Regions from separate parts of the Pseudarthrobacter sp. B907 genome, predicted to be linked through region 1. Evidence: riboswitches for the same ligand, from Rfam matches in the RefSeq annotation. Region 1 holds a riboswitch; the other holds the start of a gene.
The links. Region 1 has a riboswitch for glycine ahead of gcvP (aminomethyl-transferring glycine dehydrogenase). Riboswitches for the same ligand answer to the same signal wherever they lie in the genome.
Positions count from the first base shown of each region.

Region 2: it holds a riboswitch for glycine, as region 1 does, so the genes downstream of both, ABLI39_RS15940 (aminomethyl-transferring glycine dehydrogenase) here and gcvP (aminomethyl-transferring glycine dehydrogenase) in region 1, are expected to answer to the same signal.

Region 1 covers NZ_JBEEQE010000013.1:102,558-110,151, forward strand. Annotated here, with positions in the region: gene ABLI39_RS12415 (S-(hydroxymethyl)mycothiol dehydrogenase) at 1-767, shown strand, start outside; gene ABLI39_RS12420 (MBL fold metallo-hydrolase) at 764-1,411, shown strand; gene ABLI39_RS12425 (methylenetetrahydrofolate reductase) at 1,664-2,542, opposite strand; gene purU (formyltetrahydrofolate deformylase) at 2,632-3,504, opposite strand; gene ABLI39_RS12435 (amino acid permease) at 3,549-5,018, opposite strand; glycine riboswitch at 5,175-5,272, opposite strand; glycine riboswitch at 5,555-5,654, shown strand; glycine riboswitch at 5,655-5,752, shown strand; partial or broken gene gcvP (aminomethyl-transferring glycine dehydrogenase) at 5,802-7,594, shown strand, end outside.
Region 2 covers NZ_JBEEQE010000022.1:302-7,895, forward strand. Annotated here, with positions in the region: partial or broken gene ABLI39_RS15940 (aminomethyl-transferring glycine dehydrogenase) at 1-1,538, opposite strand, end outside; glycine riboswitch at 1,578-1,692, opposite strand; glycine riboswitch at 1,694-1,792, opposite strand; gene ABLI39_RS15945 (TetR family transcriptional regulator) at 1,980-2,519, opposite strand; gene ABLI39_RS15950 (MFS transporter) at 2,588-4,159, shown strand; gene ABLI39_RS15955 (Dps family protein) at 4,261-4,743, opposite strand; gene ABLI39_RS15960 (sigma-70 family RNA polymerase sigma factor) at 4,880-5,698, opposite strand; gene ABLI39_RS15965 (flagellar protein FlgN) at 5,924-6,439, shown strand; gene ABLI39_RS15970 (carbon storage regulator) at 6,446-6,706, opposite strand; gene ABLI39_RS15975 (hypothetical protein) at 6,716-7,594, opposite strand, start outside.

The DNA of each region.
Region 1 (7,594 bases):
GCTTCAACACCCACAACGCCACCCAGAACATGACACTCGAGGACGGCACCGAACTCTCCGCAGCGCTGGGCATCGGTGCCTTCGCCGAGAAGACCCTCGTCGCCGCCGGGCAGTGCACCAAGGTGGACCCCGACGCCGACCCAGCCGCAATCGGCCTGCTCGGCTGCGGCGTCATGGCCGGCCTCGGCGCCGCCATCAACACCGGCAACGTCAAGCGCGGGGATTCCGTCGCCGTGATCGGCTGCGGCGGCGTGGGTGTGGCGGCCGTGGCCGGCGCCGCGCTCGCCGGGGCCACCACCGTGATCGCGGTGGACATCGACGCCAAGAAGCTCGAACGCGCCAAGGAACTCGGCGCCACCCACACCGTGGACTCCGCCGCCGTCGACCCGGTCGAGGCGATCCGGGAACTGACCGGCGGTTTCGGCGCCGACGTCGTGATCGACGCCGTCGGGCGTCCCGAGACCTATAAGCAGGCCTTCTACGCCCGCGACCTCGCCGGCACCGTGGTCCTGGTGGGCGTCCCCAGCCCGGACATGACCCTTGAACTGCCACTGCTGGACGTGTTCGGCCGCGGCGGCTCCCTGAAGTCCTCCTGGTACGGCGATTGCCTGCCGTCCCGCGATTTCCCCATGCTGATCGACCTCTACCGGCAGGGCCGGCTGGACCTGGATGCCTTCGTCACGGAACGCATCACGATCGACCAGATCGAGGACGCCTTCGAGAAGATGCACGCCGGCGCCGTCCTCCGCTCGGTGGTGGAACTGTGAGCGGCGCTGCCGGCAGCAGCCTGCGGATCGAGCAGCTGGTCACCTCCGGGACGTTCTCGCTCGACGGCGGCACCTGGGACGTGGACAACAACGTCTGGATCCTCGGCAACGAGGAGGAATGCGTGGTGATCGATCCGGCCCACGACGCCGCAGCCGTCGCCGCCGCCGTCGCAGGCCGGACCGTCACAGCCATCCTGCTCACCCACGGCCACGACGACCACATCGCCGCAGTCGGCGAATTCAGCCGCCTGGTCAAGGCTCCGGTTTACCTGCACCGCGACGACTGGATGCTCTGGGACCGGGTCTTCCCCGGGACCGAGCCGGACCACGGCATCGAGGACGGCGACACGTTCGACGTCGCCGGCGCCCGCCTCACGGCGCTGCACACCCCTGGCCATTCCCCCGGCTCCGTCAGCTTCCACTTGGCGGACGAAGGCACCGTCTTCACCGGCGACACCCTCTTCCAGGGCGGGCCGGGCGCCACCGGGCGGTCCTTCAGCGACTTCCCCACCATCATCGCGTCCATAAAGGCCCGCCTGCTCACGCTCCCGGCGGAGACCGTGGTGCGCACCGGGCACGGGGACTCGACGACCATCGGCGCCGAGGCGCCCCAGCTTGCGGACTGGATCAAGCGGGGCCACTGACCCGGTGGGCAGCGGTTCCCTGTTACCCCACTTCGACGTGAATGTGGTCGTCCCGGTGGAACATGCGCCGGCCCTCCGTGCCGTTGAAGAGGACCCACAACACAGATCCGTCCGGCGTGGCACCGTCCACTGTGCCCCGGCCGAGGTACCTCCTGTCGGCGGTGACCCGAACCGGCAGGCCGCGTGGGAGTGCCGCCCAGGGCAGGCGCACACCCCGCGTGGCGACGCCGGCGGCGCCCTCCGGCGTGGCCATCAACCGCGTCCCGGCGATGTGGCTGCCGGCGCTCCGGCACTTTTGGCCATGCCGGCGGCCGCGTACGGTTCGAGGTTGTTGAACGTGTAGAGGTGGACGCCGGCCAAAGCGGGCCGGACCGCCGACAGCTCGGACACGAGGCGTTGGGGAGAATAGTTGCCGCCGTCCAGCAGCCGACGGGCGAGCGGTCCCCTGCGGCTGATGAAGCGCAGGGACGGCCCCACTCCGATCTTGGTTGCCAGGGAGACGAGCTTGGTCCGGGGTACGGATCCGGCGACTCCGGCCCACACCGGCAGCGTGACACCCTCGCGGCGCAGCAACTCCACGTACCAGCCGATCCGCGCACCCGAGAAACACATCTGCGTGACCACGCTGGAGGCAAGATGCTGTTTTTCCAGCAGCGCATCGAGCATATGGAGTTGGCTCTGCTGCGGGTGCCCTTCCGGGTAGCCGGCGACGCCCGCTGCAATGCGCCCGCCGGAGATCTCGGCAATGTCCTCCAGCAGGCGGGCGCTGCTCGGGTAGGGGCCGGCTGCCTGCGCCGCGTCGCCGCCGACGGCGAAGACCTCGGTGACCCCGGCAGCCTCGCAGACTTTGAGGATGCCTGCGAGTTCCGCGCGGCCTTCGAGGCTGCGGGCCGCGAGGTGGGGCACCACGCGGTAACCGAGCTGGCCCAGCTGGACCGCCGTTTGCACGGTGGGCTTGACCCCGTGATGCGGAAGGCAGGTGACCGTGAGTTTCGAGCCCGCCGGGAGGGCCGCCTGAACCCTGGCGACGATGCCGTCGGTGGGAACGATTTCCAGCCGCGTGGGAAGCTGCGGATCACTACCGGCGGGCCGGGTTGAGGGGGAAGTGGACGTAAGAGAATGAACCGTCACGAGGTACTCCAAGGAATAGCCGGCGCAAGGCGCCGGAGCGGACATGCGAAGCCCCGTATGAGGGGGCTTCGCATGATCGTGGGGACGCGTCAGCGAAGGATGACGGTCCTGTTGCCGGAAAGAATGATTCGTCCTTCGGCATGCCAGCGGACGGCGTTCGTCAGGGCTTTGCATTCGGCGTCCCGGCCCACTGCGACCAGGTCAGCGGGGGTGTAGGTGTGGTCCACCTCGATCACCTGCTGGGCAATGATGGGTCCCTCGTCCAGCTCGGAATTGACGTAGTGCGCGGTGGCCCCGACGGTCTTGACGCCCCGGTCGTACGCCTGGTGGTAGGGCTTGGCGCCCTTGAAGCTCGGCAGGAAGGAATGGTGGATGTTGATGGCCCTGCCGGCGAGGCGGCCCGTGAGGTTGTCACTCAGGACCTGCATGTAGCGGGCGAGGACCACCAGCTCCACCTGGTAGCTATCCACCAGTGAGAGCAGCGTTGCTTCGGCGGCGGGCTTGGTTTGCTGGCTCACCGGCACGTGATGGAACGGAATCCCGTGCCAGGTGACGAGATCCTCGTGGTCCTGGTGGTTGGACACGACGGCCACGATCTCCACGGGCAGTTCGCCGATGCGGGCGCGGAAGAGCAGGTCGTTGAGGCAGTGGCCGTATTTGGACACCATGACCAGAATCCTCTCTTTCCGGCCGTGGCGTTCGAGCCGCCAATTCATGTCCCACTCCCCGGCCACCGGAACGAAATCCTGCCGGAGGGCTTCGACGTCAGCGCCCGCACCCGCTGCGACGAAGTGCACGCGCATAAAGAAGTGCTGTTCCTGCCGGTCGCCGAACTGCTTGATGTCGATGATGTTGCAGCCGTGGGCCAGCAGGAATTCAGAGACGGCGTGGATGATTCCGGGTGACTCGGCGCAGTCGAGGGTGAGGACAAATTCCGTGCCGGGCGCCACCGGCTTTTCCAACGCCGGGAGGGAGGACGGGGTGGCGGGTGTGGCTTCTCCGGTGGTCACAGGCTGTCCACCGCCTGGCGTCCGCCTGCAACATCCTGCTCAGACTGAAGTTCGTCCTTGAACGCCTGGTAGCGAGCCAGGTGCGCGGGACGGCGGCGCAGGACGAACCATGCCGCGCCGAGGATGATGAACCAGATGGGCGTCACCAGAAGCGCTGTGAGGGTGTCCGGCTGGGTGGTCAGGGTCCAGAGCACGAAGGCAAAGAAGGCGAAGACCGCCCAGACCATGGGGATGCCGCCGGGCATCTTGAACTTCGAGGCGGCATGCAGGTGCGGGCGGCGCCGGCGGAAGGCGATGTAGCTGGCCAGTATGATCGACCAGACGAAGACGAAGCAGACGGCGGAAACGGTGGTGACCATCTCAAAGGCCTTGCCGATGTTCTCACCGGCGTACATCAGGACCACACCCGCCAGCAGCAGCACGCAGGACAGGAACAGCGCATTCTGGGGAACCTTGCGGCGCGACAGGGCACCGAAACGGACCGGCGCGTCACCTTCCTGGGCCAAGCCGTAGACCATCCGGGACGTGGAGTAGATTCCGGAGTTGGCCGAGGACATCGCCGAGGAAAGGACCACCAGGTTGACGACCGTGGCAGCGGCCCCGAGGCCGGCCAGGGAGAACATGGCGATGAAGGGGCTGTGTCCGGCGGCGAACTGGGTCCAGGGGATGACGGACATCAGGATGATGAGGGCGCCCACGTAGAAAAGCAGTACACGGATCGGGATGGAGTTGATGGCCCGGGGCAGGTTCTTCTCCGGGTCCTTGGCCTCTGCCGCAGTGGTGCCCACCAGTTCGATGCCCACGAAGGCGAACACGGCGATCTGGAAGCCGGCGACGAAGCCCATGAACTCGTTCGGGAAGAAGCCTCCGTGGCTCCACAGGTTGCTGAAAGTAGCGGGTCCGGCGTCGGAGCTGAATCCGCTGAAAATCATGAACAGGCCCACGATAATCAACGCCGCGATGGCGATGATCTTGATCAGCGCGAACCAGAACTCGGTCTCGCCGAAGGCCTTCACCGTGGTCAGGTTCAGCAGCAGCAGGATGGCGACGGTGACCAGTCCCGGTATCCACAGGGGTAGCCCGGGCCAGAGCTCCTGGGAGTATCCGGCGATGGCGATAACGTCGGCGATGCCGGTGATCACCCAGCAGAACCAGTAGGTCCAGCCTGTGAAGAAGCCGGCCCAGGGGCCAAGCAAGTCCGCCGCGAAATCACTGAAGGACTTGTAGTGGAGGTTGGACAGCAGCAGCTCACCCATGGCCCGCATGACGAAGAACAGCATAAAGCCGATGATCATGTAGACGAAGATTACGGAAGGGCCGGCCGCCGAGATGGTCTTTCCCGAGCCCATAAACAGGCCGGTGCCGATGGCGCCGCCGATCGCGATGAGCTGGATGTGCCGGTTGCTGAGCTGGCGCTCAAGGTGGGGGGCTTCAACCGGAGCCGAAGGTGGTCGTTGAATCGTCATAAGGAACTCCATCGTTCAAGTGGCACTTCGGTGCCACGATGATTCGGGTTCCTCCCCGCTCTGTCTTGGACCTGAGAGTTTCCGCGTTCCTGCCCCCGCAGACCCGCTTGCACCTTCGGTGAGCCAGGAACGTGCCTGGCTGCTTTCCAGAGTTGCCTCGCCACGGCGGTACATGGGCCTGAGAGATTCCTGGGGAGGATTTGCTCCTACGGCGCCTGCTGTATGTACCGGCAGGACTCTCCCGCCGCAGATCATAGGCATGTTCATTTGTGAATGTTACCGACGGCCCTGTGGCGTGGAGGTTAGCTCCGAACAAAGCGCGCCGTCGTGGGTGCGGTGCCCCGAATGTGCCGGGACCTGCACCCACCATGGCCGGATCACCCTCGAAGGACATCGTCCGGCCGACTCAGTGTGTGATGGATCACTCGGGAAAGTCAAGCCCCGCAAATGTGACATTGCCCGGCGGCCGCATTGTTGCCTCTCCCCGGGATGGCGTGTACGGTGTGAGGCGAATCACCACATTCGAATATGCCTTTCGAGCCGTGGCGGGAGAGTCCTCCCCGTCACCAACGGGCAGGCGCCGTAGGAGCAAATCCTCCCCAGGAATCTCTCAGGCCCATGTACCGCCGCGGCGAGGCAACTCTGGAAAGCAGTCAGGAAAGTTCCTGGCTCACCGACGGTGCAAGCGGACAACGGTCCGCGGAATCTCTCAGGTCCAATACAGAGCGGGGAGGAACCCGGTCCCTTCCGGCGCCTTGCGCCGGCCAAACCTTGGAGTTCCTCTTGACGGTTCAATCTCTTTCATCCAATTTCGCTGACCGCCATATTGGCGCCCGCCGCGAGGCCGACGTCGACACCATGCTGAAGGCTGTCGGCTACGACAGTGTCGACGGCCTGGTCGATACTGCTGTCCCCGATTCCATCCGCCAGGAAAAGCCCCTCACCCTGGCCGCGGCGCTGAGCGAAGTCGAAGTCCTCGCCGAGCTGCGCAATCTGGCCGCCAAGAACAAGACCGCCGTGCAGATGATCGGCCAGGGCTACTACGACACCGTCACCCCGGCCGTGATCCGCCGCAACATCCTCGAAGCCCCGGCCTGGTACACCGCGTACACGCCGTACCAGCCGGAAATTTCCCAGGGCCGGCTTGAGGCGCTGCTGAACTTCCAGACCATGGTCCAGGACCTCACCGCGCTTCCGGTTGCCAACGCCTCCCTCCTCGACGAGGCCACCGCCGTCGCCGAGGCCGTGCTGCTGATGCGACGGGCGAAGAAGACCGTAGGTCAGAAAACAGGCGCCCACGACGGTAAAACCGTCCTCGACGCCGATTGCCTCCCGCAGACCATCGCCATCGTCCGGGGCCGCGCCGAGGCCCTCGGCTTCGAGGTTGAGGTCGCCGACCTATCCAAGGGCCTGCCCGAGGGCGTCATCAACGGCGTTGTGCTGCAGCAGCCGGGCGCCTCCGGCCGGGTTTGGGACCAGTCCGGTGTGATCGCCGAGGCCAAGGAGCGCGGCGCACTGGTCACCGTGGCCGCGGACCTGCTGTCCCTGACCCTCATCACTCCCCCGGGCGAGCAGGGCGCGGACATCGCCGTCGGCTCGACCCAGCGCTTCGGCGTGCCGCTGTTCTTCGGCGGCCCGCACGCCGCCTACATGGCGGTCCGCGAGGGCATGGAACGCACGCTCCCGGGCCGGATCGTCGGCGTCTCCAAGGACAACGCCGGCATCCCCGCCTACCGCCTGGCGCTGCAGACCCGCGAGCAGCACATCCGCCGCGAGAAGGCCACCTCCAACATCTGCACCGCCCAGGCGCTGCTGGCCATCGTGTCCTCTTTCTACGCCGTCTACCACGGCCCGGACGGGCTGAAGGCAATCGCCGAGGCCGTCCACAACAACGCCCGCGCCCTGGCCGCCACACTGAAAATTGCCGGCCGCGAACTGGCAAGCGACTCCTTCTTCGACACCCTCACGGTCCGGGTGCCGGGCAAGGCCACGAAGGCTATCGCCGCCGCCGAGGCCCGGGGCATCAACCTGCGGCTCATCGACGCGGACACAGTTGGCGTGTCCGTCGATGAAACCACGACGCCGGAAGTCCTCTCCGCTGTGGTCGTCGCCTTTGGCGCCGGTCCGCTCGTGGAGGCCAAGGGCTTCGAGCTGCCCGACTCGGTGCTGCGCACCTCCGACTACCTGCAGCACCCGGTCTTCAACACCCACCGCTCCGAGACCCAGCTGCTGCGCTACATCCGCCGCCTCTCGGACCGGGACCTCGCACTGGACCGCACCATGATCCCGCTGGGTTCCTGCACCATGAAGCTGAACGCCACGGCCGAGATGGAAGCCATCTCCTGGCCGGAGTTCGCCTCCATCCACCCCTTCGCGCCGGACTCCCAGACCGAAGGGTGGCGCGAACTCATCAGCGGCCTCGAGGCTGACCTCGCCGAAATCACGGGCTACGACCAGGTCTCCATCCAGCCAAACGCCGGCTCCCAGGGTGAACTCGCGGGCCTGCTCGCGATCCGCGGCTACCACCTCTCCCGCGGCGATGCCCAGCGCAACGTCTGCCTGATCCCGGCCTCGGC
Region 2 (7,594 bases), on a different contig from region 1:
GTGGCGTTCAGCTTCATGGTGCACGAACCCAACGGAATCATGGTCCGGTCCAGCGCGAGGTCCCGGTCCGAGAGACGGCGGATGTAGCGCAGCAGCTGGGTCTCGGAACGGTGCGTGTTGAAGACCGGGTGCTGCAGGTAGTCGGAGGTGCGCTCGACGGCGGCGTCCAGGGCGAAGCCTTCCACGGAATCAACCACCGTGGCGCCGAAGGCGGCGACGACGTCGGCAACGTTTGCCGCCGTCGTCGCCTCATCGGCGGAGATGCCGACCGTGTCGGCATCGATGGAACGCAGGTTGATGCCCTTGGCATCGGCGGCGGCGATGATCTCCGCGGCCTTGCCCGGAACCGAGACGGTGACAGTGTCGAAGAACGAGGTGTGCAGCACGTTAAGGCCGGCGCCCTTGAGCGAGGCGGCGATGGTGCGGGCGTTGTTGTGGACGGTCTCGGCGATCGCCTTCAGCCCGTCCGGGCCGTGGTAGACGGCGTAGAACGAGGCCACGATGGCCAGCAGCGCCTGGGCCGTGCAGATGTTGGAGGTGGCCTTCTCGCGGCGGATGTGCTGCTCGCGGGTCTGCAGCGCCAGGCGGTAGGCGGGCATGCCGGCGTTGTCCTTGGAGACACCGACGAGGCGGCCGGGCATGGAGCGCTCGAGGCCCTTGGCTACGGCCATGTAGGCGGCGTGCGGGCCGCCGAAGAACAGCGGGACGCCGAAGCGCTGGGCGGAGCCGACGGCGATGTCCGCACCCTGCTCGCCCGGGGAGGTGATGAGGGTCAGGGACAGCAGGTCCGCCGCCACCGTGACGAGCGCGCCGCGTTCCTTGGCCTCGGCGATCACGGCGGTGTGGTCGAACACGCGGCCGGAAGCGCCCGGCTGCTGCAGCACAACGCCGTTGATGACGCCCTCGGGCAGGCCTTTGGACAGGTCTGCGACCTCAACTTCGAAGCCGAGGGCCTCGGCGCGGCCCTGGACGATGGCGATGGTCTGCGGCAGGCAGTCGGCGTCGAGGACGGTTTTGCCGTCGTGGGCCGTCTTGTTCTTGTTGGCCCGGCGCATCATCAGCACGGCCTCGGCGACGGCGGTGGCTTCGTCCAGCAGCGAGGCGTTGGCGATCGGCAGGCCCACGAGGTCCTGGACCATGGTCTGGAAGTTCAGCAGCGCCTCGAGCCGGCCCTGCGAGATTTCGGGCTGGTACGGCGTGTACGCGGTGTACCAGGCCGGGGCTTCGAGGATATTGCGACGGATCACGGCCGGGGTGACGGTGTCGTAGGAGCCCTGGCCGATCATCTGCACGGCGGTCTTGTTCTTGGCGGCCAGCTTGCGCAGCTCGGCGAGGACTTCGACTTCGCTCAGTGCCGCGGCGAGCGCCAGGTCGGAGTCCTGGCGGATGTCCTTCGGAACGGCGGTGTCCACCAGCGCGTCGACGGTGTCGTGGCCGACAGCCTTCAGCATGGTGTCGACGTCGGCCTGGCGGCGGGCGCCGATGTGCCGGTCAACGAAGGACGTGGAGGCTGAGGTAACAGTCACAAGGAACTCCATAACTAAGGCGGCGCAGGGTACGCCACATTGATTCGGGTTCCTCCCCGCTCTGTATTGGACCTGAGAGTTTCCGCGCAACCGCTTTCGCGAGGCTCCGCTTGCACCGTCGGTGAGCACGGCGCGCCCGGGGCGTGCCTGCTGCTTTCCAGAGTTGCCTTGCCGCGGCGGTACATGGGCCTGAGAGATTCCTGGGGAGGGTTTGCTCCTACGGCGCCTGCTTGTACCTACTTGCAGAACTCTCCCGCCGCAGATCAAAGGCATATTCAATTGCTCGTGACCGCAGTCACAAGTCCCATTGTCCTATGCCGGAGGCACGTCCGCAAACTCCGGCGCACGGAGCGGTTCGGGTCACGCTTCGGGTGCCGCCGCAGGCCCCCTGATGGGACGCTCCCGCACCAACCCGCCACACCTGCGGGAGCCTCCCCGGGTTGGAGCGCCCACTCAGCCGCGCAGCCGTTCGACGGCGGCGAGCAGGCCGTCGACGTCGCCGGCCACCTCCGGCGGCGCCCCGCCGGGAGCCCGCGCGAGCATCGCGTTGAAGTACAGCCCATCCCCCATGTACAGCACAGCCTTGGCCATCGCAGGTCCGACGTCGGCAGCGAGCAGTGCCAGCCAGCTGGCCTGGACCCCGGCCATCCGCTGCAGGGTCTCAGCGTGCGCCACTTCGGCCAGCCGGGTAGCGGCCACAAACACCCGGTCCAGCGGGGTGTCGGCCCACACGGAGGATTTGATGAAGTACGCCGCCGCCCCCTCCGGCGCGGCGGCCATGGCATCCAGGTCTTCGGCGAGCAGCCGGTCCAGGCGCTCGAGCAACACCGCGATCATGGCTTCCTTGTTCGGGAAGTGGTACAGCAGGCCGCCCTTGGAGACACCTGCCAGCCTGGCCACCGCATCCAGCGTCGCGGCGCGTTCCCCTTCGGCGATGAGCAGCGATTCGAAGGCGTCGAGGACGGCTTCGCGGGCAACGGGTTTTCTGGCCATGGATTACATCATGCCTGCCGGGACGCGCATTTCTTAACTATACCGTCCAGACGGTACAGTTATCTCTCATGAGCACCGTATTCCAGCCGGCAACTGACCGCACGGCCGCAGCCCCGGAGCCGCGAGCGCCCTGGCGGGACTGGCTGGCGCTCACCCTGCTGATGTTCCCGGTGCTGCTGGTGGCCGTGGATAACACGGCCCTGACGTTCGCGCTGCCCGCGATTGCCCGAAGCCTGGATGCCACCGGGGTGGAACTGCTCTGGATTGTTGACTCTTACCCGCTGGTCCTGGCCGGCCTGCTCGTGGCGATGGGCAGCCTCGGTGACAGGATTGGCCGCCGGCGGCTGCTGCTGGTCGGCAGCACGGGCTTTGCGGCCGTCTCCGCGGTGACGGCCTTTGCACCCGGCGCGGAGTGGCTGATCGCCGGCCGGGCCGGGCTCGGTTTCTTCGGCGCCATGCTGATGCCATCCACGCTGTCGCTGATCCGGAACATCTTTCCGGAGCCCAACCGGCGGCGGCTCGCGGTGGCGATCTGGGCCGCCGGCTTCTCCGGCGGCGCGGCGCTGGGCCCGATCCTGGGCGGCTGGCTGGTGGAGCACCTCTGGTGGGGTGCGGTCCTCCTCGTCGCGGTGCCCATCATCCTGCCGCTGCTGGCCCTCGGTCCGGCGCTGATCCCGGAATCCTGCGACCCGAAGCCCGGCCCCGTGGACGTACCCAGCATCGTCCTGTCCCTGCTGGCCATGGTCCCGGCAGTGTACGGCATCAAGATCCTGGCGACCCACGGCCCGGAACCGGAGGCGCTGGCCGCCATCGGCGTCGGTCTCCTGATGGGGTACGCCTTCGTCCGCCGCCAGCGCCGGCTGGCAGCCTCGCCGGCGACGGCTCCCCTGCTGGACCTCAGCCTCTTTGGCAACCCGGTCTTCAGCACCGCCATCACGGCGAACGTGCTGGCGCTGTTTTCCTACAACGGCTTTATTCTCTTCCTCGCCCAGCACCTGCAGCTGCTCGAGGGCCAGTCGCCGTCGGAGTCCGGCCTGGCGATGGTTCCGGCCCTGGCCGCCACGGTTGTCGCGGGCCTGCTCGCGGTGCCGCTGGTGCGCAAGGTCCGCCCGGGCTTTGTGGTCGCCGGCGGGCTGCTGTTGAGCGCCACGGGCTATGCCCTGGTGGCCGGGGGCGACCACGGCGCCGGTCCCGGCATGTTGCTGGCGGCGCTGCTGGTGCTCTGCCTGGGCGTCGGCGCGGCCGAGACCATCTCCAACGACCTGATCTTGGGTGCCGTCCCGGCCGCGAAATCCGGCGCGGCGGCCGCCATTTCGGAAACCGGTTACGAGATCGGCTCCCTGCTCGGCACCGCCATCCTCGGCTCGATCCTTACCGCGTCCTACCAGCGGAACCTCAGGTTGCCCGCCGACGTCGCCGGCGCCGGCCCCGGGGCGGCCCACCAGGCCGGCGAGACCCTTGCCGGGGCAACCGAGCTGGCCCGGAGCCTCCCGGCCCCGCTGGCCGAGGCCGTGACGGCCGCCGCCAGGACCGCCTTCGACTCCGGCGTCCACATCACGGCCACGATTGCCCTGGTGCTGATGGCGGGCGCGGCCGTCCTCGCCGCCGTCGTACTGCGTAAAGTGCCGAGGGCCGCCTGAACAGGCTTACCCGGGGGGTAAACCGCGTTAAACGCCGGACGCCCGACGCCGGGAGGGAAACCCGGCGCCGGACGCTTGGAAAGGCGCGTGGAAGGTTGCGTCTATTTCTTGGCGTCAGGGGTGGTGACGCTGGCGGAGGCCCGCATGGTCTCAGCGTTCACCATCCAGGCGAACTGCTCGAACTTGGCAATGAATTCGTGCAGCAGGTCCGCGGTGGTGGGGTCTTCCTCGTCCACCTCGTCGTGCACCTTGCGCATGGTGCCGACGGCGGCCTCGAGCGCGGCGACGATCTTGTCGATCGCGTCCTTGGTGTTGATGAGCCCGGCAGGGAATTCCGCAAGGGCGGTGGACTTGGAGACGGTGGAACTGCGGCCGTCCGGCAGGGCGTGCAGGGCGCGCATCCGCTCGGCCAGGTCGTCGGCGAATCCGCGGGCGGCTTCGATGATCTCGTCGAGCTGGAGGTGGAGGTCGCGGAAGTTGGTTCCCACGATGTTCCAGTGCGCCTGTTTGCCCTGGACGTGGAGTTCAATCAGGTCCACGAGAACGGCCTGCAGGTTGCTTGTCAGGGTGGGTGTTGCTTTCATGCATCCTCCTTGATCGGAACGGCTGGTACGGCGTTATGCCTCAGACGGTACCCCAGGGAGGACGCGGCCCGCGATGGCCGCGGGTGAATTTCACGGTCAGCTTACTAAGTGAGCTTAGTAAGCGTTCCGAGCGGCTTTAGACGGCCTGGTTGAGCATCGGCCCCTGCGGGAAGATGGCCCGGGTGATCCCGCCGGCAGTCGCTTCGGAGAGCTGGGCCAGGTAATCGTTCCGGCGGCGCGGCGTGATCCGCGACTGCGGCTCGAAGCTCTGGTCCGGGTCGTCGGCGTAGTGGGCGGTGAGGCCGTCGCGCATCAGCCGGATCGCTTCGGCGCGCTGCTGCGACACCGCGGCGTGCGTGGAACCCAGCTCGGCGGCCAGGTCCTTGACGGTGCGGTCCCCGAAGTAGATCTCCTCGACCACATAGCGCATCCGCTCCGGGAGGGACTTCACGGCGGCCCGCAGGTACTGGAGCCGTTCGTCCGCGAGCACCGAGTGCTCCGGAGACAGGGTTTCCGCCGCCAGCGTGTCCACAACGGCGTCGTCGAGCGGCGTGAGGGTGCGGGACGCGTCTGCGAGCGCCGCCTCCACCACGCTTTGCTGGACACCGAGGGCGGAGGCAATCTCGTCCACCGAGGGCGTGCGGCCGAGGGCGGCGGCGAGGGTCTCCTGGACGGACATGGTCTCTTTGATCCGACGGCGCGCGGAGCGGGTGGCCCAGTCGCTGGCCCGCATTTCGTCCGCGAAGGCGCCCAGGATGCGGCGCCGGGCGAAGGCGCCGAAGGGCACGCCAAGGTCGGGGTCGAAGGAGTCTGCCGACGTAATCAAGGCAACGGCGCCAGCCGACGCCAGGTCATCGCGCGAGAGGTGGGACGCCTTCGAGCACAAATCTGAGACGAGATAACCCACCAGCGGAAGGTGCTGGGTGACCATCTCGTTGCGTTCCACGCGATTCAATAGTGTGTCCCCCCATGAGACCGGATCAGGAGCTTAAAAACCCTGAGAGCCGCACCCGCAAACGGTCCCGCGCTCCCCCCATGGGAGGCGGTGTTCGAAGCTCGGGCGCAGCACCCAGAACGAAACCTATCACCTGATCTGGAATCTGCGTGTAGCCTCAGGGAAAAGCTTGGCGGAAAATGCGGAATGCCGTAATTTGGCCGGGATGGCAAGGGAATGGGGCCCATGGGTGCAGGGGATCTTTCGGCGGCGCTGTGGCAGGAGCGGCGGCAGTTGGAACTGCTGTTGTTCAGGCTGGAAACCCAGCGCCTGCACGTGGCTGCCGGCAACACCCAATGGCTGATCTTTACCGCGTCCGAGGTGGAGTCGGTACTGGACCGGCTGCGGTTCGAGGCGCTGGCCCGGAACGTCGAATCGGCGGCCGTGGCGGCCGAATGGGGTCTTCCGGCGCAGGCGACGCTGGTTGAACTTATTGCCGCCGCCCCGCAGGGTTCGTGGCCGACGGTCCTGCGGGAGCATCTGGACGGCCTGCGGGAACTTCTGGGCCGCCTCGGCGACACGGCCCGCGCCAGCGAGGAGATGCTTGCGAGCCTGCAACTGCCCGCCGCTACCGGCGATCCGGCCGAGATGCTGGAGCAGCTGACGATGGCGGGAAACATTGACCGGGCCTTGGCCATTACGCGCCGCGCCGCCCAGCCGCTGATGGCCCAGTACCTCGGCGACGACGCGAATTCCCACTAACCGCCGTTAGTCGACGGGGCGGACGGCCGCCGGGGGCAGCAACCCGCGCAGGGCGTCCTCGGTTCGGGACCCCGCTTGCGCACCGGCTTCGGCCGCCGCCAGGTTCGCCGCGGCGATGGCCTCGATGACTTCCCGGCGCTGGATCGGGACCCCGCGGGGCGCCTCGATGCCGATCCGGACGCCGTCTCCGCGGCCTTCCAGAACAGTGATGACGATGCCGTCGCCGATCATGATCTGTTCGCCCGGCTTGCGTGTAAGTACCAGCATTCTCTCAATCTACCCTTCGTGGCCGGGCGCTGCGTCCCACGGCAGCGGCCGGGTCGCCGGCCGGCCGTCGATCCAACCCACGGGCAGGCCGAGGGCGTCAACGCTTTCGGGCGTGGCGGTGTCCGCAGCGCCCACGACAGCCACCGCGGCAACGTCGAGCCGCGCCCTCAGCAGGCCGACCCAGCGGGCGGTGTCCTCGTGTTTGCGTCCGGCGTCCACGACTACCCAGAGTTGGTCCGGCGAGAGCGCCGCGATCGCCTGGAGCCGGGCCAGGGTGTTGCGCGCCTTGCCCAGTCCGAAGGCCGCCAGCACGGTCTGCTCCGTCTCGACGGCGTGGGCGCGGGCCGCCGTCGCGCTCTGGCGCCCGTCCAAATGCAGGTGCCCGTAGGCGCTGAGCTCCCCCGCGGTGCGGACGTCCGCGCCGCCCGCGGCGCTGGACATGGCCAGGGCGGTGTCCATCGCGTCGTCGTCGAGACCCACCAGGACCACCAGGTCGCCGGTGCCGCTGAGCGGGAAGGGGACCGTCTCGCGTGCCGGCGCGGCGGCCCGCACCGCCGGCGACGGCGACGACGACGGCGACGGCGCAGACGGGACCGCGGACACTGGATGGCCGGGTGCCGGGGCGGGTGGTTCCCCTGTGCCGCTCCCCGGCTGCGCCGAAACCCTTGGGCCGGAGCGTGCCGGTTCGGGCGCCGGCGGGCGGAGGCCGGAACCGAGCTGGTCCAGCAGTTCGGCGAAGCCCGGCGATTCGGTGGAGACTCCCGGGCTGGCCGTGCGGTGCAGGGTCAGTTCGGCGGCGTCGGCTTCGGCCAGCAGGGCGGCGATCGCGTCGCCCTGCAGTTCGTGGCCGGGCGCGGCGGCGGCCCGCAGTCCGCCCGGCACCCCCGG